2 regions of the Lysinibacillus sp. F12 genome follow, and region 2 is predicted to be linked to the other one. Evidence: riboswitches for the same ligand, from Rfam matches in the RefSeq annotation. Region 2 holds a riboswitch; the other holds the start of a gene.
What was found. Region 2 has a riboswitch for preQ1 ahead of queC (7-cyano-7-deazaguanine synthase QueC). Riboswitches for the same ligand answer to the same signal wherever they lie in the genome.
Positions count from the first base shown of each region.

Region 1: another riboswitch for preQ1. It lies ahead of queC (7-cyano-7-deazaguanine synthase QueC); the one in region 2 lies ahead of queC (7-cyano-7-deazaguanine synthase QueC).

Region 1 is NZ_JBYMLP010000003.1:770,761-780,730, reverse strand. Features, by position in the region: gene AC3CH7_RS17780 (DUF4183 domain-containing protein) at 1-290, opposite strand, end outside; gene AC3CH7_RS17775 (glycosyltransferase) at 1,560-2,321, shown strand; gene AC3CH7_RS17770 (VOC family protein) at 2,511-2,912, shown strand; gene AC3CH7_RS17765 (class I SAM-dependent methyltransferase) at 3,006-3,761, shown strand; gene AC3CH7_RS17760 (hypothetical protein) at 3,853-4,005, opposite strand; gene AC3CH7_RS17755 (M13-type metalloendopeptidase) at 4,318-6,672, opposite strand; PreQ1 riboswitch class I at 7,099-7,145, shown strand; gene queF (preQ(1) synthase) at 7,268-7,768, shown strand; PreQ1 riboswitch class I at 7,791-7,834, shown strand; gene queC (7-cyano-7-deazaguanine synthase QueC) at 7,888-8,547, shown strand; gene queD (6-carboxytetrahydropterin synthase QueD) at 8,550-9,023, shown strand; gene queE (7-carboxy-7-deazaguanine synthase QueE) at 9,016-9,744, shown strand; gene AC3CH7_RS17730 (VUT family protein) at 9,790-9,970, shown strand, end outside.
Region 2 is NZ_JBYMLP010000002.1:328,966-338,935, forward strand. Features, by position in the region: gene AC3CH7_RS08610 (dihydrofolate reductase family protein) at 1-412, opposite strand, end outside; gene AC3CH7_RS08615 (helix-turn-helix transcriptional regulator) at 514-1,458, shown strand; gene AC3CH7_RS08620 (DUF418 domain-containing protein) at 1,548-2,591, shown strand; gene AC3CH7_RS08625 (hypothetical protein) at 2,821-3,066, shown strand; partial or broken gene AC3CH7_RS08630 (IS5/IS1182 family transposase) at 3,372-3,656, shown strand; gene AC3CH7_RS08635 (RidA family protein) at 4,024-4,416, opposite strand; gene AC3CH7_RS08640 (VUT family protein) at 5,497-6,036, opposite strand; gene queE (7-carboxy-7-deazaguanine synthase QueE) at 6,082-6,810, opposite strand; gene queD (6-carboxytetrahydropterin synthase QueD) at 6,803-7,276, opposite strand; gene queC (7-cyano-7-deazaguanine synthase QueC) at 7,279-7,938, opposite strand; PreQ1 riboswitch class I at 7,992-8,035, opposite strand; gene queF (preQ(1) synthase) at 8,058-8,558, opposite strand; PreQ1 riboswitch class I at 8,681-8,727, opposite strand; gene AC3CH7_RS08665 (M13-type metalloendopeptidase) at 9,154-9,970, shown strand, end outside.

The DNA.
Region 1 (9,970 bases), on a different contig from region 2:
ATTACTAAAGGTGTACCTGCAGTAAGCGTGCCTGTAACGCCATTAAATGTTAATTCTGTCGCAGAAACTGTATAGGAGCCGCCTTCTTGTAATACGCCATTAATATAGAAATTATAGTAGCCATTAGTTACTACTGGGAAAGCAGTAGCGGCATTTCCACTATCGTTTAAAAAGGCAGTTGCAGCAATAGTTGTGCCATCTGTGACAGTTAAATTGGCTGCTAAAATATTAAAGAATTTAGTCGAAGTTCCTGTAACATTTACATGAATATTTATAATTGAAAGTGCCATTTTTTCACCTCCTTCCAAAACAATAATATTTACTGAAAAACTTCAAATTCATTTACCTATCCAATGAGATTTACGAGAGTTATACGGGTGAAAAAAGTTGATTATTTTCACAGTGAAACATGTAAGTTTTAAAAAAAATACATCTTATCTTATTTTCATTAATAGTATATGAATCGAATATGGAAGATGATTGGTAATGTGTCTATTAAAAAAATTGAATATAGGATTAGAAAAAAATGGGAAATGGGAGGCAGTCGATGGCCGAACACTGCATAAACACGCGCGAGGCAAGACAAAAATGGCCGGCCGATAGATACAACATTCTTTTGGAAATTTCCTATCGACTATTATTGAAAGGCAATATGATGAGGGTAAGAATACTACTCAGATGCTTGAGTAAGTCAAGGATTATGATGAAATCAGTCGTCTAGTGTTAAAAGAGGAGACTAAACTTGTCATTTCTTGCGCTTACCCGGGAAATTATTTTTTTATTTCCTAGCTAGATAGCTTTTCACAAGGGAAATATAATGCATCATCATGGGGGAATGAAATCATATCGACAAAGAGGAAATAGTCATGATCGTCTATTTCCTGTCTATTTATCTGTTGTTAACGTGTGATCTGCTTATAACCGCACTTTCTACAGGAGCAGTGAACTTTACATTTGCTCAATTCACCACGTTCTCATTCTCCCGTAGCATACTATTCTATTTAATGGCCCATTTCTTTTGAATAATTCGTACTCTTTGATGGCAAAAAATAGATTTTGAATGGGCTTTGATCCCAATCAGCTCTCTTGAGAAAGCAAGCTTGCAGGTGTTCAAGTTCAAGGGATGTGTTGGCACGCACTTCAAGCTTGTGTAGCTGATATTCTACACGAATCTTTTCATCTCATCATTTCCTCTTGATTAAAAACGCAACAGCATCACTTCAAGGGGTTTATGCCTTTTGGTTTTGCAGTTTGTTGTAAATTTGAACTCAGAAGCTTATTCACATAATGTTCTAGAAGGTGACGAAAGGAAATTTAGGCGTTCTGAAATGTGGGAAAAGGAAAAACTTATGTTGATAAAGACTTCTAATTTTTTTATTTCTACAATACATAATAATTAGAAAAAAATTCAAATTCTAACTAGCTGAGACCATTAATTCAATGAGATAATAATTAATGGGTAGGTTTGGAAATAAAGTGAATAGGTAGTGCCACTTTGATTTTATTTCCATGTTATTCACTCTTATGTAAGTTACTGTTAGTTAAAGGGGAGATTTTACATGAATGAGAAGGAGAACGTTTTAAAGGAAAAAAATAAAGAGGATATAAAATTTTCAGTTGTAATACCCGCGCATAACGAAGAACAGTACATTGGAAAATGCATAGAATCCATATTAAAAGCTTCCAAGCCATTTGAACATCAAGTGGAAATCATTGTTGTATTAAATCGATGTACAGACAGAACGGAGGATATTGCAAAATCGTACAATTGTATCGTATTAGAGAATAACGACAAGAACCTCTCTAAGATAAGGAATGCTGGTGTTGAGATAGCAAGAGGTGAAATCATCGTAACGATTGATGCAGATACACGGATGAATGACCATGTGTTGTTAAAGGCAGAGGAGTATTTAAGCTCTGGAAAATACATTGGCGGTGGAGTTACAGGGAAGTTTGAGAGAATGTCTTTAGGAATTTTTGTTTCAGCTATGTTATTGATTGGTCCATTATTCTTTAAATATGGAGCCATATCTGTGGGAATCTTTTGGTGTAATAAAAAGGATTTTAAATCGATTAATGGTTTTAATGAAGAAATGCTTATGGCAGAAGATGCAGATTTTGCTAAACGATTAAAAATGTGGGGAAAAAAGAACGGGAAAAAATATGGGACAATTCAAAATGGAATGATCACATCAAGTAGAAAATTTGATAAAAATGGGGATTGGATTTTACTTAAGCGTCCGACAATCATCCTAGCCTACCTAAAAGGAACAGACCGAAAATATGCGGATGAAGCTTATTATGAAAATCAGGATAGATGAATGATCTTAAGCTAGAGGTTAAAATGAGAGATAAAAATAAAGAAACATTTGTGACGTTAATCCTCCATCGATTAACGCTTTTTTTTGCTGTGATAGTGATGTTGTAATAGATAACTAATAAAGGTGAATAGTAGGGTGAGGTAGAATTCTAAAGTATATGGAATGCTTGATTGGAAGGAGAGTGTATGAATGATTATTTCTAACAATAGTACCCCAATTAAAAACAGAGTGGGTGCTGTGTTTGTTCCAGTTCGTAACTTAGAGAAGGCAATAGAATGGTACAGGAAAATATTTGGTTTGGAGGGGGGAGAAGAACATTTTGGGCATTTATTCGTGGCACCCATGGAAGGAACGGCTGGGTTGATTTTAGATGCTATGCCAATGTGGAGAAAAGAGGATGGAGATATTGCCACCTACCAAGTTCCATCCATTCAGTTTGTGACGGACGATATCCAAGCTTCTTATCAATTTATGAAAGACAATCATGTTGAACTTTTAACAGAAATACAGGATGATTTTTATTTTGTGTTCAAAGATTTAGAAGGAAATGTATTAATGGTTTGTAAAAGTGTTGAAGCTTCGGAGGGCTAATAAAGTGTGAGTGATAATGAATTTTGGTAAGGTATGATCCTTATCTCATTATCAAAACATTAAAGAAAATAGTGTGGGGAGGAAGGGTGTACAGTGAAAACAACTGAAAATTTTACGGACAAGGCCGAAATATATGCGAAATATCGCCCTAGTTACCCTAATGAATATATTGATTATTTGTTTTCAGCAAACCAACTTAAAGGAGAACAGACGGTGGCAGATATTGGTTCAGGTACGGGGATATTGAGCCGTCAGTTACTTGAAAAAGGGATGAATGTTATTGGTGTGGAGCCAAATGACGACATGAGAAAGATGGCTGAGGAGTCTTTAAGCTTCCATTCTCGTTTTAAATCAATAAAAGGAACTGCTGAACATACCACATTAAAAGGCAATAGTATTGATTTAGTAACTGTGGCACAGGCATTTCATTGGTTTGATAAAAAAGCTTTTAAAATGGAATGTCAACGGATATTAAAACAAAATGCAAATGTTGCTCTTGTGTGGAATAGTAGAGATTTAACTAGTCCAATTATTCAAGAGAATGCAGCAATTTGCCAAAAGACCTGTTCGAATTTCAAAGGATTTAGCGGTGGAATGGAAGATACTCCAGCAATTTTTAACAGCTTTTTTAAGGATGGAAAGTATGAGCTTATAAAGTATCAAAATGATTTGATTTTTAATTATGAGGATTTCTTGGGAAGGAATTTATCAGCTTCGTATGCTCCAAAAAAACACGACGACGAATATGAAAATTTCATTTTTCTCCTGTCGGGGTTATTCGAAAAATACAGTAAGAATGGACAAATTGTTCTTCAGAATATAACACGAAGCTATCTAGGTAATGTATAAATAGCCAATAGAAGGGGGTTCGTTTAAGGAAATACAAAAAGCCCCAATATACAGCTTTTTAAAAGGATATTGGGGCTACGTTCCACATTAATTATTTATTCTTTTCATTTATAATTTGACTGAAATCTATTTCCTCTGCGAACTCTTCTCTGTTTTTACGCTCTCTGTTAGCATTTTGATTTTGATTCTGTTGTTTTTTGTTGTCTTGCGTTTTATTATTTTTATGTTTATTATTACCCATCATCATCTCACCTCCACCATTAGTTTGGGTGAAAGATGTTTTTTTATCCCCTTAAAGTACATGAAGTGATGATAGGTAATATTTAGAGAAACTTTTACTCGTTTGTTTTAGTAGGTAAGCCAAAATGATAAGGTTGCTAATATGGATAAATTTAATGCATGAAATATTGAAACAAAAGACAGAATTTAATCTAAATGTATAGATTAAATCTGCCTTTTTGTTTTAACAGCAACAATCTTAGTAAAGCGCCATACTCTTTCTCTAGACAGTCACTTAACTTTTTTATAGGGATGTAAGAGCTATTGAATTAGCTGTTTACCAGATGGAAACTCGATCTTTCGGAGCTACATACATGCCATCTCCAGGCTTAATTCCATAGGTGTCATAGAATTCCTGGAAGTTTACAATCGTGCGGTTTACCCGAACTTTATTGGATGAATGTACATCATTTTTGCTCAAAATTGCTGCAAATTCTTTTGTTGTTGTGGATTTCCACATTTTTGCATTACTTTCGAAATATGCTTTAAAATCTGGATTACTCATTTGAGAGACAACCTGCAGTGAAGCCGCCATTCCACCTAAATCAGCGCCATTCTCGCTTAATGTAAGCTGACCGTCATTCAAAACACCAGGAATAATCTCAATGGCATTATAAAACTCAATCAGCTTTTGGTTTTTCTCTTCGAATTTCTTAAAGTCTTCTTCTGTCCACCAGTTATTTGCATTTCCATTTTCGTCGTATGCAGATCCATTGTTATCAAATGCATGGCTGATTTCATGACCAATAATCATGCCAATGGCACCATAATTTTCTTCAGGTTTAGCGTTAATATCATAAAAAGGCGCTTGAAGAATACCAGCAGGGAACGTAATTTCGTTATTAAGAGGATTGTAAAAAGCATTAACGGTATAGACACTCGTTACCCATGCCGTTCTATCTACTGGTTTTCCTAGCTTAGCTTTTGTGTTATCAATGTATGCTTTGGTTACTGTGAAGGTATTAGAAAATAGCGAACCACCTTCGTCATATGTCTTGATAGTTACTTTATCTAATGTCGTATCCCACTTATCTGGGTAACCGATTTTAACAATCATTGTATCCAGCTTTTTAATTGCTTTAGCTTTTGTTGTTTCTGACATCCAATCAAGGGATTTGATTCTTTCCTCATACGTAGCAATTAACTTATCTACCATTTGTTCAACATCTTTTTTAGCTTTTGGTGAAAAATGTTCTTCGGCGAACAGTTGCTCCAAGTATCCGCTCATTGTGCTAGTTGTCTTAGCTATTGCGATTTCCTTATCTGTTTTTACGCCTGAAACTCCATATAACGTTGCAGAAAACTCATTAGCAGCATCTCCGAATTCATCTGACAACAGACCGCCAGTTGCCATAAGGAGCTGCAATTTAGAGTAAGCTTTCAGCACATTAAGATTCTTTTCATTCAAGAGCTCCGCGCCTTTTTGCGCCAGCTTCACATCAAATACGATGACTTTATCAACACTGTCAACTTTCATCGAATTTAAAACTTGTTTCATATCTACTGTTTTGAACATGCTGTTAAATTGCTCGATTGTATAAGGGTTATAGTATTTCTTAACGTCGCCTTGTTCATGAGGGTCAAGTGATACGGAAGCTAAGCTTTTTTCCATTTCATAAATTTTCTCTGCTAGAGCAATTGCCGTAGATTCTTTTTCGCCCGATAGTACTAATAGTCTGGTCATATACTGAATATAGGCTTTTTTCGCGTTAGAGTCTTCAGTTACAAAACTGTTCTTATCCAAACCAGTAGCTAACCCAGTGTAATACAAAGCATTTTCACTGCTATTCTTTGCATCGTTCATAATGGCAAAGCTGAATAGTGAGCTTATACCTAATTCTTTCTCCAAATGAAGATCTGCTTGCACAAGTTCAGCAAGAGTTTTAGCTTCATCAATTGCTTTTACATATGTTTGAATGGGCTCAATTCCTTGTTTATTTCTATTGTTTGTATCCAATGCTGTCGAATAGAAATCGGCAATTTTCTGCTCTTTTGATCCTTTTGCAAATTGTTTGCCAGAGAGCTCATCTATTATCTTTTCGATTTTATCAGTATTCTGTTTTTGAAGCTCAGAAAATCCGCCGCCCATGATTTCTCCGACTGGAATAGTCGATTTATTTAACCATTCCTTATTGATGGCTTCATAAAAATCATCGTTTAAATGGGAACCTTTAAGTGTCCATATTCTGGCAATCAGGTTTTGGAATTCATCGATAGTAATTTCTTCATTTGCTCCTAATGTACCGTCAGGGTTGCCTGTCAGTATGCCTGCTTTAGTCAGTTTATCGATATCTTTCTTAGCCCATGTAGGTACATCAGTATACTCAACTCCAAATGTGCCACTGCGAAGATCATTTCCAACAGGCTTTGGCAATTCGCCGAATGCTCTGCTCAACATAACTAAAGCTTCAACTTTCTTCGCTGGCTCATTTTCTCGTAAATCTTTGTTTTTAGAGCCTTGTATAATTGCCTCCTTATTTAGTCCTGGTTGATAGGTATCTGCAGCTATCAACAAGGTTTTAACAATTTCTCCTCTTGTCGCAGGTGGTGACTTTTCATCAGCATACACCGCTACACTTACGGACAGGACCATTATGACGGTCATGAGTAAGGATAAAAACTTCTTTTTCATGTTCGTGCTCCTTCACAGTAAATTTGTATAAATTAAGGTAATTGGGTAGATTTTAGAATTTCTACCATTTGTCCATTGTAGTTGATTTATTTCAGTTTGAAAATATGTTAGGAGCTTTTTCATTTTAAGGGAGCATTATCTAGCTAATTTTGCGCTAATAGAGCTGAGAAAGGTCACTTCTAACCGACTATAATAGTATTACTTTAGAGTGGATTATAGGATTTAAGTAATACTACACTCAGGTTTTATTTTTTACGAATAGTAATGAAACTATGCCCAGCTAAGATTTTATGAGCTGCTAAAATATAGCCTAGAATGACAGTGTAATTTCAGAAGAAGCAATTCAGGGATTTTGTATGAAAAAATCTATTTGACGTTTCGTACTATTTTTCGTATTATATGGAGGAAAAGAATGCCCGAACTTGATCGGGAGAGGTTCATAGCTGATACCCTCTATAAAAAACTATGGAAACATGACAATTTGCCATGTCCATATCGGACGTGGCTTTTTTATGTTTAGACGTATGTTTTAATAGATGAATTGGTAAAGCCTCTCTTGAAAGTGTTGGGAAACATTTTACAAGGAGGTTTTTTTATGTCTGGTCGAAGTCATGAAGAAGGACTAAAGGATTTAACATTATTAGGTAATCAAGGAACGAACTATTCATTTGAATATGCACCTGAGGTATTGGAGGCAGTAGATAATCTTCATTCCAATCGCGATTATTTCGTTAAGTTTAATTGTCCAGAGTTCACTAGTTTATGCCCGCTTACCAATCAACCTGATTTTGCAACGATGTACATCTCGTATATTCCAGACAAAAAAATTGTAGAGAGTAAATCACTAAAGTTGTATTTATTCAGTTTTAGAAATCACGGTGATTTCCATGAAGATTGCGTTAACATCATTATGAATGACTTAATTACATTGCTTGACCCTCGATATATCGAGGTTTGGGGGAAGTTTACGCCACGTGGGGGGATTTCAATCGATCCGTGGTGTAACTATGGGAAGCCAGAGACTAAATATGAAGAAATCGCAAATTACCGTTTAATGAACCATGACCTTTATCCAGAAAAAATTGATAATCGATAACGAGAAATTAGTTAGTCCAATCAAAAAAGAGGTTTTTAGCTACCCTCTTAAAAAAACTAAGGAGAAAGCAGCACCTTTTCTTAGCGTGCTGTTTTTTCCATCAAAGGGAGTTTTTATAGATGAAGCAGGAGAAAGCAATTGTTGTATTTAGTGGAGGTCAGGATAGTACAACTTGTCTGTTTTGGGCAAAAGAACGTTTTGCAGAGATTGAGGCCGTGACTTTTAATTATGGACAAAGACATCGCCTTGAAATTGAATGTGCGGAACAGATAGCAGAGGAGCTTGGTATTAAGCATCACATACTTGATATGACCCTCTTAAATCAGCTTGCTCCGAATGCATTGACACGACAAGACATTAAAGTGGAAGACGGTCAAAATGGTGAGCTTCCATCGACATTTGTACCTGGACGAAACCTTCTTTTTCTTTCATTCGCTGGTGTTTTAGCAAGTCAAATAGGAGCCAAGCATATTGTAACTGGTGTATGTGAAACGGATTTCAGTGGATATCCGGATTGCCGAGATGTTTTTATTAAGTCCTTGAATGTAACGTTAAATTTATCGATGGATAATTCCTTTGTGATTGATACACCGTTAATGTGGCTCAATAAAGCGCAGACATGGGAGCTTGCCGATCAGTTTGGGGCTCTAGAATTTGTTCGGGAAAGAACATTGACTTGCTATAACGGAGTAATCGCAGATGGTTGTGGGGAATGCCCCGCATGTAAACTGCGAAAAAAAGGGCTTGATGAGTATCTAAGCTATAGGAAGGAGTTTTAAGCATGTCAGATTTTAAAATCGTCGATAAGCTCCAAAAAATAGGGGTAGATATCCAAAGTAATCAATTGAACTATCATGCTAAGCGTGTGCTTGTAAGCAAAGAATTTACCTTCGATGCTGCTCATCATTTACATCATTATGAGGGCAAATGTAAAAACCTACATGGCCATACTTATCGTGTTGTATTGGGACTTAGTGGATATACAGATGAACGCGGCTTGATGATTGATTTTGGTGATATCAAAAGAATATGGAAACAAAAAATTGAGATTCATCTGGATCACCGTTATTTAAACGAAACGCTTCCACCTATGAATACTACAGCAGAAAATATAGTTGTTTGGATTTACGATACCATGGTAGTGGCCTTGCGTGATGAGCAAAGAAATAATGGTGCGCGTGTAGAATTTATCAGACTATATGAAACTCCAACAAGCTATGCAGAAGCGAGACGGGAGTGGATGGAAGTTGAGTAAGATACCTGTTATCGAGATCTTTGGACCGACAATTCAAGGCGAGGGAATGGTAGTGGGCCAAAAGACCATGTTTGTAAGAACGGCTGGCTGTGATTATTCTTGTTCGTGGTGTGATTCGTCGTTTACGTGGGACGGTAGCGGAAAGCATCTTATTGTTCAAATGACAGCGGAAGAGATTTGGGCAGAGTTGAAGCGTCTTGGGGGTAATGGCTTTTCATATGTTACGATTTCAGGCGGCAATCCTGCACTTTATGCTAATTTAGAGGCGCTTATTGCCATTTTAAAAGAAAACAACATAAAGGTTGCGGTGGAAACACAAGGAAGTAGGTGGCAGAACTGGATGTACGACATTGATGAATTGACCATTTCTCCCAAGGCGCCTAGTTCAGGTATGACAACAGAGTATTCAGTGTTGGTGGATATTTTTGGAAAACTTAGATTGCGAAATAGTCATCACCATATTTCTCTAAAAATAGTCGTTTTTACTCAAGAGGATTACGATTTTGCTAAACAAATTCACCATCAATTTCCAACTATCCCCTTTTATCTTCAAGTCGGCAATGATGATCTCACAACGAATGACAATTCGCGATTAATGAAAAATTTACTAGATAAATATCATGCACTGATTGATAGCGTGTTGAAAGATGAAGAATTAAAGGATGTTAAAGTATTGCCACAGTTGCACACTCTTGTATGGGGAAATAAAAGAGGTGTATAGTGTGCCATTACGAAATGTCTATAAATGTATTAGAGGAGTACCAGAATGAGAATTTTATTTTATTTATTATCGATTATCATCGCTAATGTGGTAACAGCAGCATTTGCGCCATTACAGTTTGGGATGTTTATTGTTCCAATGGGGACGCTTTTAATAGGGGCGACCTTTATTTTCAGGGACCTTGTGCAAAATAAATATGGTAGAACAAAGACATATTTCTTTATCG
Region 2 (9,970 bases):
ATAAATGCGGGGTAATGGTGATAATCCATTCATCAACCAACTGCTCCTGTAAAAAAGCATCCAATATATGAGCTCCACCGACCATCCAAATTTTTGCGCCTGATTGTTGTTTTAATTTCTTAGTGAACGCCACAACATCCCCTTGGACAAATTCCACATGCTCATCTTTCCCTGTTTGAGATTTGGTGAACACATAACATTTCTTATCAGGATAAGGGAATGTATCGAGATGCTCTTTGACATAATCATATGTTCGTTTCCCCATAATAATCGTATCGATGGTTTGATACATATCAGCATAGCCATTATCCCCTTCCCCCTCTGTTTCTTCCAGCCATTGTAAGTCATCATTTTCTTTAGCTATAAACCCATCTAAACTTATTCCGATAAATACCACTATTTCTCGTGACATCATGTCAGCTCCTCTTCTTTTGAAAATCTTTCGTACAATGTATATACTAAACATAAAACATGACAACTATTGACATGATTAATTAAAAAAGGTGAAAGAATATGTCCAAGGCTAAACGATTAATTGATATTTTGTTATTTGTCAGCGCTAAAAAGCAATTTACAGCCCAGGAAATTGCCGATGCCTTCAACATTTCTGTAAGAACAGTGCATCGTTACCTGTTAGATTTAAGTGATATGGGGCTGCCAATTTACGCAGAGCAAGGAAGAAATGGTGGATATACAGTGCTTTCAAGTGCCATTCTTCCCCCTATTTTATTTACAGAGGAAGAAGCGGTTGCTATTTTCTTTGCGTTCCAATCTCTGCAATATTATCGTGATTTACCATTTAATACGGAAATGAAGTCTGTTTCACAAAAACTATATGAATCGTTACAGAAAGAGGCGCAAAAAAAGGTAGATAGTCTGCAATCCTATATTGCCTTTTGGAATCCTAAACGCGCTATTTCTACACCTCTATTATCAGACGTATTAGAAGCGGTTATTAACCATTTACAATTAGACATTCAATATGAATCAAAATCAGGCATCACAACTAAGCATGTCCATCCTATTGGCGTGTATGCGCATGATGGCTTGTGGTATATGCCTGCTATTCATTTACAAACAGAGAAAATCCTTCTATTTCGAGTTGATCGCATTCATTCAATGAATAAAAGCGATAAAGGCTATGAGACATCTGTTCATTTACAGCAATGGCTAGAGAGTCCCCATGAACCTCAGCAGCCAATACGCTTGTATGTCGAATTAACAAGAGAAGGTGTACGACAATGCAGAAGTGAGCCAAATTTCGAGAAGGTGGTGGTTGGTCATAGTGATGGAACTGGCTATATCAATACAATGATTGACCAAGGAGAGATTCACTTTATTAGCCCCTTTTTTTATCGCCTAGGTCCGGATGCGATTGTCAAAGAACCACCTGAATTAATTCAGCTTTTGCGTCAACATGCTCATGCTATATTAGCGACATACCTTATAGAAAGCTAATTCCAAATATGACGATTTTGTAAGATTCACGTAACATTCTTCGTTACTAATTTTTAGGAAACGACCTTATACTTGGTTGTAAGGAGGAGATGACGTTGCAACCAACCGACAACAACAAACGTATTGATACTTTAGATTATTTAAGAGGGTTTGCCTTACTTGGCATTATTTTAGTGAATATCCCTGCATTGATGTGGATTGCACCACCACAAATAGCTAGTGATATTGCCTATAGTCGATTTCTCACGCTTTTTATAGAGGGTAAATTTTTTATTATTTTTTCTTTTTTATTTGGCATAGGATTTTATCTTTTTCTTTCGCGTGCAATGGCTAGAAATGATAGAGCCTATGTATTATTTAGTCGCAGACTTTTACTATTATTATTAATGGGGCTTATCCATTTCTATTTTCAACCAGGAGAAGCATTAACTGTCTATGCCATCTTTGGTTTTTTAGCCTTACCTTTTTATAAAGTACGGAAAGAAATCAATTTAATAGTTGGGATCATTCTATTAGCCCTGTCAGCTTATTTTGGGATAAAGATCCTCATGCCTTTCCCACTAATTTTGCTAGGTTTAACTGCTGGACAATACCGCCTATTTGAAAACATCTCTGTACATCGAAAAAAAATAATGCTAGTGACGATTGTAATGTTCTGTGTTAGCATAGTTAGCTGGCTTTATCAGTGGCACTATGTCCCTACAGCCAATGTTAATATCAATCATTTATCCAAAATTCAACTGGAAGAGCATATTACTAATATGGAGCAATTTGCGTTAATTGGACTACAGTTTAGCCCATTTGTTTCCGCTTTTTACATGGGGGTTATTATCCTATGTTTACAAAGTGTATTATTCCAACGACTATTATCACCATTAAAGGCGTATGGACGCATGGCCCTAACAAATTATTTAGGGCAAACTGCACTCATTTTAATAATCGGTCATACATTTCAACTAATTGGGCAAATTCGATTCCTCGAGTCACTATGGATTTGTCTAGGTATTTACGTTTTACAATTAATCTTCAGTAAGCTATGGTTACACTATTTCCGCTTCGGACCACTGGAGTGGCTGTGGCGAATGGGGACCTATTGGACAGTCCCTCCCCTTAGAAAAAGAAAAGATTTTTAGCCAAGGATATATACCTATCAGCATAAAGCAAAACGTCATATATTGGTAATGTACCCTACTCGCTTTCCATCTTTGCTCATATCTTCAGGAAGATACACATCCCCATTTTTTTTGGTCACTTATTGAAAAATAAGTGACCTTTTTTGGCTGCTAGTCACCATGGTTCTGCACCTGTCTCTTACAGCATGCATACTATACATATAATACCCTTTTTTGCAGGGAGGATTTTATGAAAAATAACAAAGGCTATCGGAATAGTGAAGGAGCTGAGTCAGTGAGTCAAGCTGCTAAGCTGGCTGTTATTGCGGGAGCCATCACAACACTTGGTGATGCACTAGCGACCATTGCAGCAGGTCTTGCCTTGGAAGATGAGTTACAAGAGAACCAAGGTAAAAATAATGATATTGATAAACTGCAAAAGCAAATTGACGATTTAAATTATGAAATGAAGCAATTAAAAAGAATGCTTCGGTAAAATGTAGCCATGAACGTAAAAAAAACGACAATATTCAAAGGATATTGTCGTCTCAGACTGTAGACAAACTCAAAAAATTTGAGAGTTTGCTTACAGTCTTTTTTCTTTTACAATGAAATAAAGTAAAGCTGTTGATTTCCACTACGGGCGGACGCTTTCCGCGGGCGGGGTCGAGCTGCTTCCCTCGCTTCGCTCAGTCCAGGATCTCGACTTTCCCGCTTTTCCCGCAGGAGTCGCCGCCCTTCGTTCCCATCAACTTCTACATAAAGTACTTACTTTTATCTACATAGGGTGTTGAAAAGTAAATTCTCCATGCAGAACATTTATTTATCGATTCCACGCATGTGAAAGCGAGTGCGAATAAACGGAAGGATGATAAAAAGGTTGTGCGAAAAGAAACACGGGCTTATGAAGAGAAGCTTCAATTAGAGGTAAATATGGATCGTGAGGAACACGGAAAAAAGCCCTTTCCCCTGAAGAAGTTTGAAAAGGAAGAATGGAAAGAAATAAAGGAAAGTACGACAGATCCTGAAAGTGGCTATTACGTGAAGGATGAACGTACGAAACAGCTTGCCTATTCTTTCCATGCAGGCGATGCTTACTTTTGCTGCCATTAATTTAAAGAAACTAGCTACTTGGACATGGCAGACAGCTTAAGAGAGCATCTATGCTCGAAGAGGATGTTGGATACAGCAATGATATACCAAATATTGAATATGAAAGAGAAAGAAAAATGACAAAAGCCATCGAGAATGAACTTCTCGACGGCTTTTGTCTACAGTCTGAAACGACAATATTCAAAGGATATATTCGTTTTTAAATTTTACAATGAAATAAAGTTAAGCAAGCAATCTTCACGGTGGATGGTCTGTTTTCGGTGGCGGAATAGCCCTTCCTTCCAACTGTCTTCGTAAAATGAACTTTTAAGGGTATAAACGATAATGACAAATCATCAAATCATTTAGCAGCCCAAATATCAAGCTCTATTTTAATCTCTGGCAAACCTAGTGCTGATACATAGGCTATGGTCATTGATGGATAGGAATCGCCAAACATACCTTGCCATTGCTCGTCGAAATAATCCCAATCTATTTCCTCTGTAGCCCAAATATTGACCTTTACAATGTGAGAGGCATCAATTCCCTCTGAAGCTAAAATCGTTTCAATATGATAAAAGGTATTTGTTATTTGTTCCTCTAATGTCTGTGGTAATTGATCATCTTGGTCCAAACCAATTTGACCAGAAAAAACATACATTGTTGCATCTTTTGGAATAATTGTGACATGACTATATTTCCCTACAGGCTTTGGTGCCTGTATTGGGTTTTTACGCACTAGTTTTGATTTCATGTTGAATCTCCTTTAGGTTCTTTTTTTCTAAAAAAGTGCAGACTTATCCCTTGTTCAACTATTCTAGAAAAAAACAGCAGTGGAGAATCCAATGCCCATGCTTAAAAAACGGATAGATCTTTTTTTCATAAGCTTTCTCCCCTTTACCTAAAGTTATTGCCATATTACCATTTCTATCCCTCTTTTTCAATTTATAACTGAAATTATTAAGAATTTTCTTTTTAAGACTCTGAGGCAATTAACTATTTAAACATAGCGAATCTAACATATACTTAATAGTGTAAAGCTAAATTAGCCTTACACCTCCGAAATTGTTACTAGGGTTACTCCATCCCAAGTGGCCCTTCCTTTTTTCACAATTAAAACTAGGTACTCTCTTTGTGGAGTACCTAGTTTTTTGGTTATTATGCGTGTTCATTCACAGAATACCATATCATCCTCTACAATTTTTCAACAAACTTCCAATAGGTGCCGTAAGCATAAACCATGATTGAAGTGCGCTTATATGTACTGGCATGATATTCTTTTCTTTTTACATCAAGTAAGGTATACAATTTACAAAATAAGTAAATGATATGTTTTGTAAGGGGGGAATCGCTATGAACACTAATGTGACTAAACCCTAAACCCTTTATTCCATCCCCAAGTTCATAGCGATTACCGTTCTAAAAAATTCAGGTCTCATTCGAGTACCTGTTTTTTTTCATCGTTTTTTATAGTTTTTAGGGCATTATCATTTACTACGTGTCGGATGTCCATTGATATAATTTATACTGTCTTTCATTTCTTCTAATAATTTTGTTTGTCTTTTTAGTTGCCTAATCGTACTAATAGCAAACCAAATTATAAAAATAATCGGAATTATGTAAAACAACAGTCCTACTATCGAAAATAAACTAAATATAATATCTCCATTATTATAATTATTCAAATCCTAAACCTCCTGTCTTTAAACAAGATTGTAGCATACTAGATTTCAATTTGGTATTAAAATGGAAAATGTCAATGTGTTATAACGATTATTCTTTGCAGGCTACTCACTTTTCCCACAGAAAACGAGTAGCCCTCTTCTACAAAGAATTAACCTGAAATAAGACGTTTTTCTTTTAATGATCCCACTTGACCAAGAATTAGGGCTCCGAACATTTGTATAATCGTCTTCACTATAATTTGTCCTACAATAGCGGCAGGTACTGCTTCCCAAGGCAATATATTAGCTCCAAGTGGACTCAATCCAATGACTACAAAGATTGCAGAATCCAAAAACCCTCCCACGATTCCACTGTAAAGCACTCGCCAAGCCATTGGTAATTTCAGTCGACTATAGATTTCTGTATCAGCTGTTTCAGCCACAACAAATGAGACAGCCGATGCTACCACAATTAAAAGTGTATCCCCGAGTATGAATGACACTACTGCTGATAAAATTAAAGCTGTAACGATAAAGAAATATGTCTTTGTTCTACCATATTTATTTTGCACAAGGTCCCTGAAAATAAAGGTCGCCCCTATTAAAAGCGTCCCCATTGGAACAATAAACATCCCAAACTGTAATGGCGCAAATGCTGCTGTTACCACATTAGCGATGATAATCGATAATAAATAAAATAAAATTCTCATTCTGGTACTCCTCTAATACATTTATAGACATTTCGTAATGGCACACTATACACCTCTTTTATTTCCCCATACAAGAGTGTGCAACTGTGGCAATACTTTAACATCCTTTAATTCTTCATCTTTCAACACGCTATCAATCAGTGCATGATATTTATCTAGTAAATTTTTCATTAATCGCGAATTGTCATTCGTTGTGAGATCATCATTGCCGACTTGAAGATAAAAGGGGATAGTTGGAAATTGATGGTGAATTTGTTTAGCAAAATCGTAATCCTCTTGAGTAAAAACGACTATTTTTAGAGAAATATGGTGATGACTATTTCGCAATCTAAGTTTTCCAAAAATATCCACCAACACTGAATACTCTGTTGTCATACCTGAACTAGGCGCCTTGGGAGAAATGGTCAATTCATCAATGTCGTACATCCAGTTCTGCCACCTACTTCCTTGTGTTTCCACCGCAACCTTTATGTTGTTTTCTTTTAAAATGGCAATAAGCGCCTCTAAATTAGCATAAAGTGCAGGATTGCCGCCTGAAATCGTAACATATGAAAAGCCATTACCCCCAAGACGCTTCAACTCTGCCCAAATCTCTTCCGCTGTCATTTGAACAATAAGATGCTTTCCGCTACCGTCCCACGTAAACGACGAATCACACCACGAACAAGAATAATCACAGCCAGCCGTTCTTACAAACATGGTCTTTTGGCCCACTACCATTCCCTCGCCTTGAATTGTCGGTCCAAAGATCTCGATAACAGGTATCTTACTCAACTTCCATCCACTCCCGTCTCGCTTCTGCATAGCTTGTTGGAGTTTCATATAGTCTGATAAATTCTACACGCGCACCATTATTTCTTTGCTCATCACGCAAGGCCACTACCATGGTATCGTAAATCCAAACAACTATATTTTCTGCTGTAGTATTCATAGGTGGAAGCGTTTCGTTTAAATAACGGTGATCCAGATGAATCTCAATTTTTTGTTTCCATATTCTTTTGATATCACCAAAATCAATCATCAAGCCGCGTTCATCTGTATATCCACTAAGTCCCAATACAACACGATAAGTATGGCCATGTAGGTTTTTACATTTGCCCTCATAATGATGTAAATGATGAGCAGCATCGAAGGTAAATTCTTTGCTTACAAGCACACGCTTAGCATGATAGTTCAATTGATTACTTTGGATATCTACCCCTATTTTTTGGAGCTTATCGACGATTTTAAAATCTGACATGCTTAAAACTCCTTCCTATAGCTTAGATACTCATCAAGCCCTTTTTTTCGCAGTTTACATGCGGGGCATTCCCCACAACCATCTGCGATTACTCCGTTATAGCAAGTCAATGTTCTTTCCCGAACAAATTCTAGAGCCCCAAACTGATCGGCAAGCTCCCATGTCTGCGCTTTATTGAGCCACATTAACGGTGTATCAATCACAAAGGAATTATCCATCGATAAATTTAACGTTACATTCAAGGACTTAATAAAAACATCTCGGCAATCCGGATATCCACTGAAATCCGTTTCACATACACCAGTTACAATATGCTTGGCTCCTATTTGACTTGCTAAAACACCAGCGAATGAAAGAAAAAGAAGGTTTCGTCCAGGTACAAATGTCGATGGAAGCTCACCATTTTGACCGTCTTCCACTTTAATGTCTTGTCGTGTCAATGCATTCGGAGCAAGCTGATTTAAGAGGGTCATATCAAGTATGTGATGCTTAATACCAAGCTCCTCTGCTATCTGTTCCGCACATTCAATTTCAAGGCGATGTCTTTGTCCATAATTAAAAGTCACGGCCTCAATCTCTGCAAAACGTTCTTTTGCCCAAAACAGACAAGTTGTACTATCCTGACCTCCACTAAATACAACAATTGCTTTCTCCTGCTTCATCTATAAAAACTCCCTTTGATGGAAAAAACAGCACGCTAAGAAAAGGTGCTGCTTTCTCCTTAGTTTTTTTAAGAGGGTAGCTAAAAACCTCTTTTTTGATTGGACTAACTAATTTCTCGTTATCGATTATCAATTTTTTCTGGATAAAGGTCATGGTTCATTAAACGGTAATTTGCGATTTCTTCATATTTAGTCTCTGGCTTCCCATAGTTACACCACGGATCGATTGAAATCCCCCCACGTGGCGTAAACTTCCCCCAAACCTCGATATATCGAGGGTCAAGCAATGTAATTAAGTCATTCATAATGATGTTAACGCAATCTTCATGGAAATCACCGTGATTTCTAAAACTGAATAAATACAACTTTAGTGATTTACTCTCTACAATTTTTTTGTCTGGAATATACGAGATGTACATCGTTGCAAAATCAGGTTGATTGGTAAGCGGGCATAAACTAGTGAACTCTGGACAATTAAACTTAACGAAATAATCGCGATTGGAATGAAGATTATCTACTGCCTCCAATACCTCAGGTGCATATTCAAATGAATAGTTCGTTCCTTGATTACCTAATAATGTTAAATCCTTTAGTCCTTCTTCATGACTTCGACCAGACATAAAAAAACCTCCTTGTAAAATGTTTCCCAACACTTTCAAGAGAGGCTTTACCAATTCATCTATTAAAACATACGTCTAAACATAAAAAAGCCACGTCCGATATGGACATGGCAAATTGTCATGTTTCCATAGTTTTTTATAGAGGGTATCAGCTATGAACCTCTCCCGATCAAGTTCGGGCATTCTTTTCCTCCATATAATACGAAAAATAGTACGAAACGTCAAATAGATTTTTTCATACAAAATCCCTGAATTGCTTCTTCTGAAATTACACTGTCATTCTAGGCTATATTTTAGCAGCTCATAAAATCTTAGCTGGGCATAGTTTCATTACTATTCGTAAAAAATAAAACCTGAGTGTAGTATTACTTAAATCCTATAATCCACTCTAAAGTAATACTATTATAGTCGGTTAGAAGTGACCTTTCTCAGCTCTATTAGCGCAAAATTAGCTAGATAATGCTCCCTTAAAATGAAAAAGCTCCTAACATATTTTCAAACTGAAATAAATCAACTACAATGGACAAATGGTAGAAATTCTAAAATCTACCCAATTACCTTAATTTATACAAATTTACTGTGAAGGAGCACGAACATGAAAAAGAAGTTTTTATCCTTACTCATGACCGTCATAATGGTCCTGTCCGTAAGTGTAGCGGTGTATGCTGATGAAAAGTCACCACCTGCGACAAGAGGAGAAATTGTTAAAACCTTGTTGATAGCTGCAGATACCTATCAACCAGGACTAAATAAGGAGGCAATTATACAAGGCTCTAAAAACAAAGATTTACGAGAAAATGAGCCAGCGAAGAAAGTTGAAGCTTTAGTTATGTTGAGCAGAGCATTCGGCGAATTGCCAAAGCCTGTTGGAAATGATCTTCGCAGTGGCACATTTGGAGTTGAGTATACTGATGTACCTACATGGGCTAAGAAAGATATCGATAAACTGACTAAAGCAGGCATACTGACAGGCAACCCTGACGGTACATTAGGAGCAAATGAAGAAATTACTATCGATGAATTCCAAAACCTGATTGCCAGAATATGGACACTTAAAGGTTCCCATTTAAACGATGATTTTTATGAAGCCATCAATAAGGAATGGTTAAATAAATCGACTATTCCAGTCGGAGAAATCATGGGCGGCGGATTTTCTGAGCTTCAAAAACAGAATACTGATAAAATCGAAAAGATAATAGATGAGCTCTCTGGCAAACAATTTGCAAAAGGATCAAAAGAGCAGAAAATTGCCGATTTCTATTCGACAGCATTGGATACAAACAATAGAAATAAACAAGGAATTGAGCCCATTCAAACATATGTAAAAGCAATTGATGAAGCTAAAACTCTTGCTGAACTTGTGCAAGCAGATCTTCATTTGGAGAAAGAATTAGGTATAAGCTCACTATTCA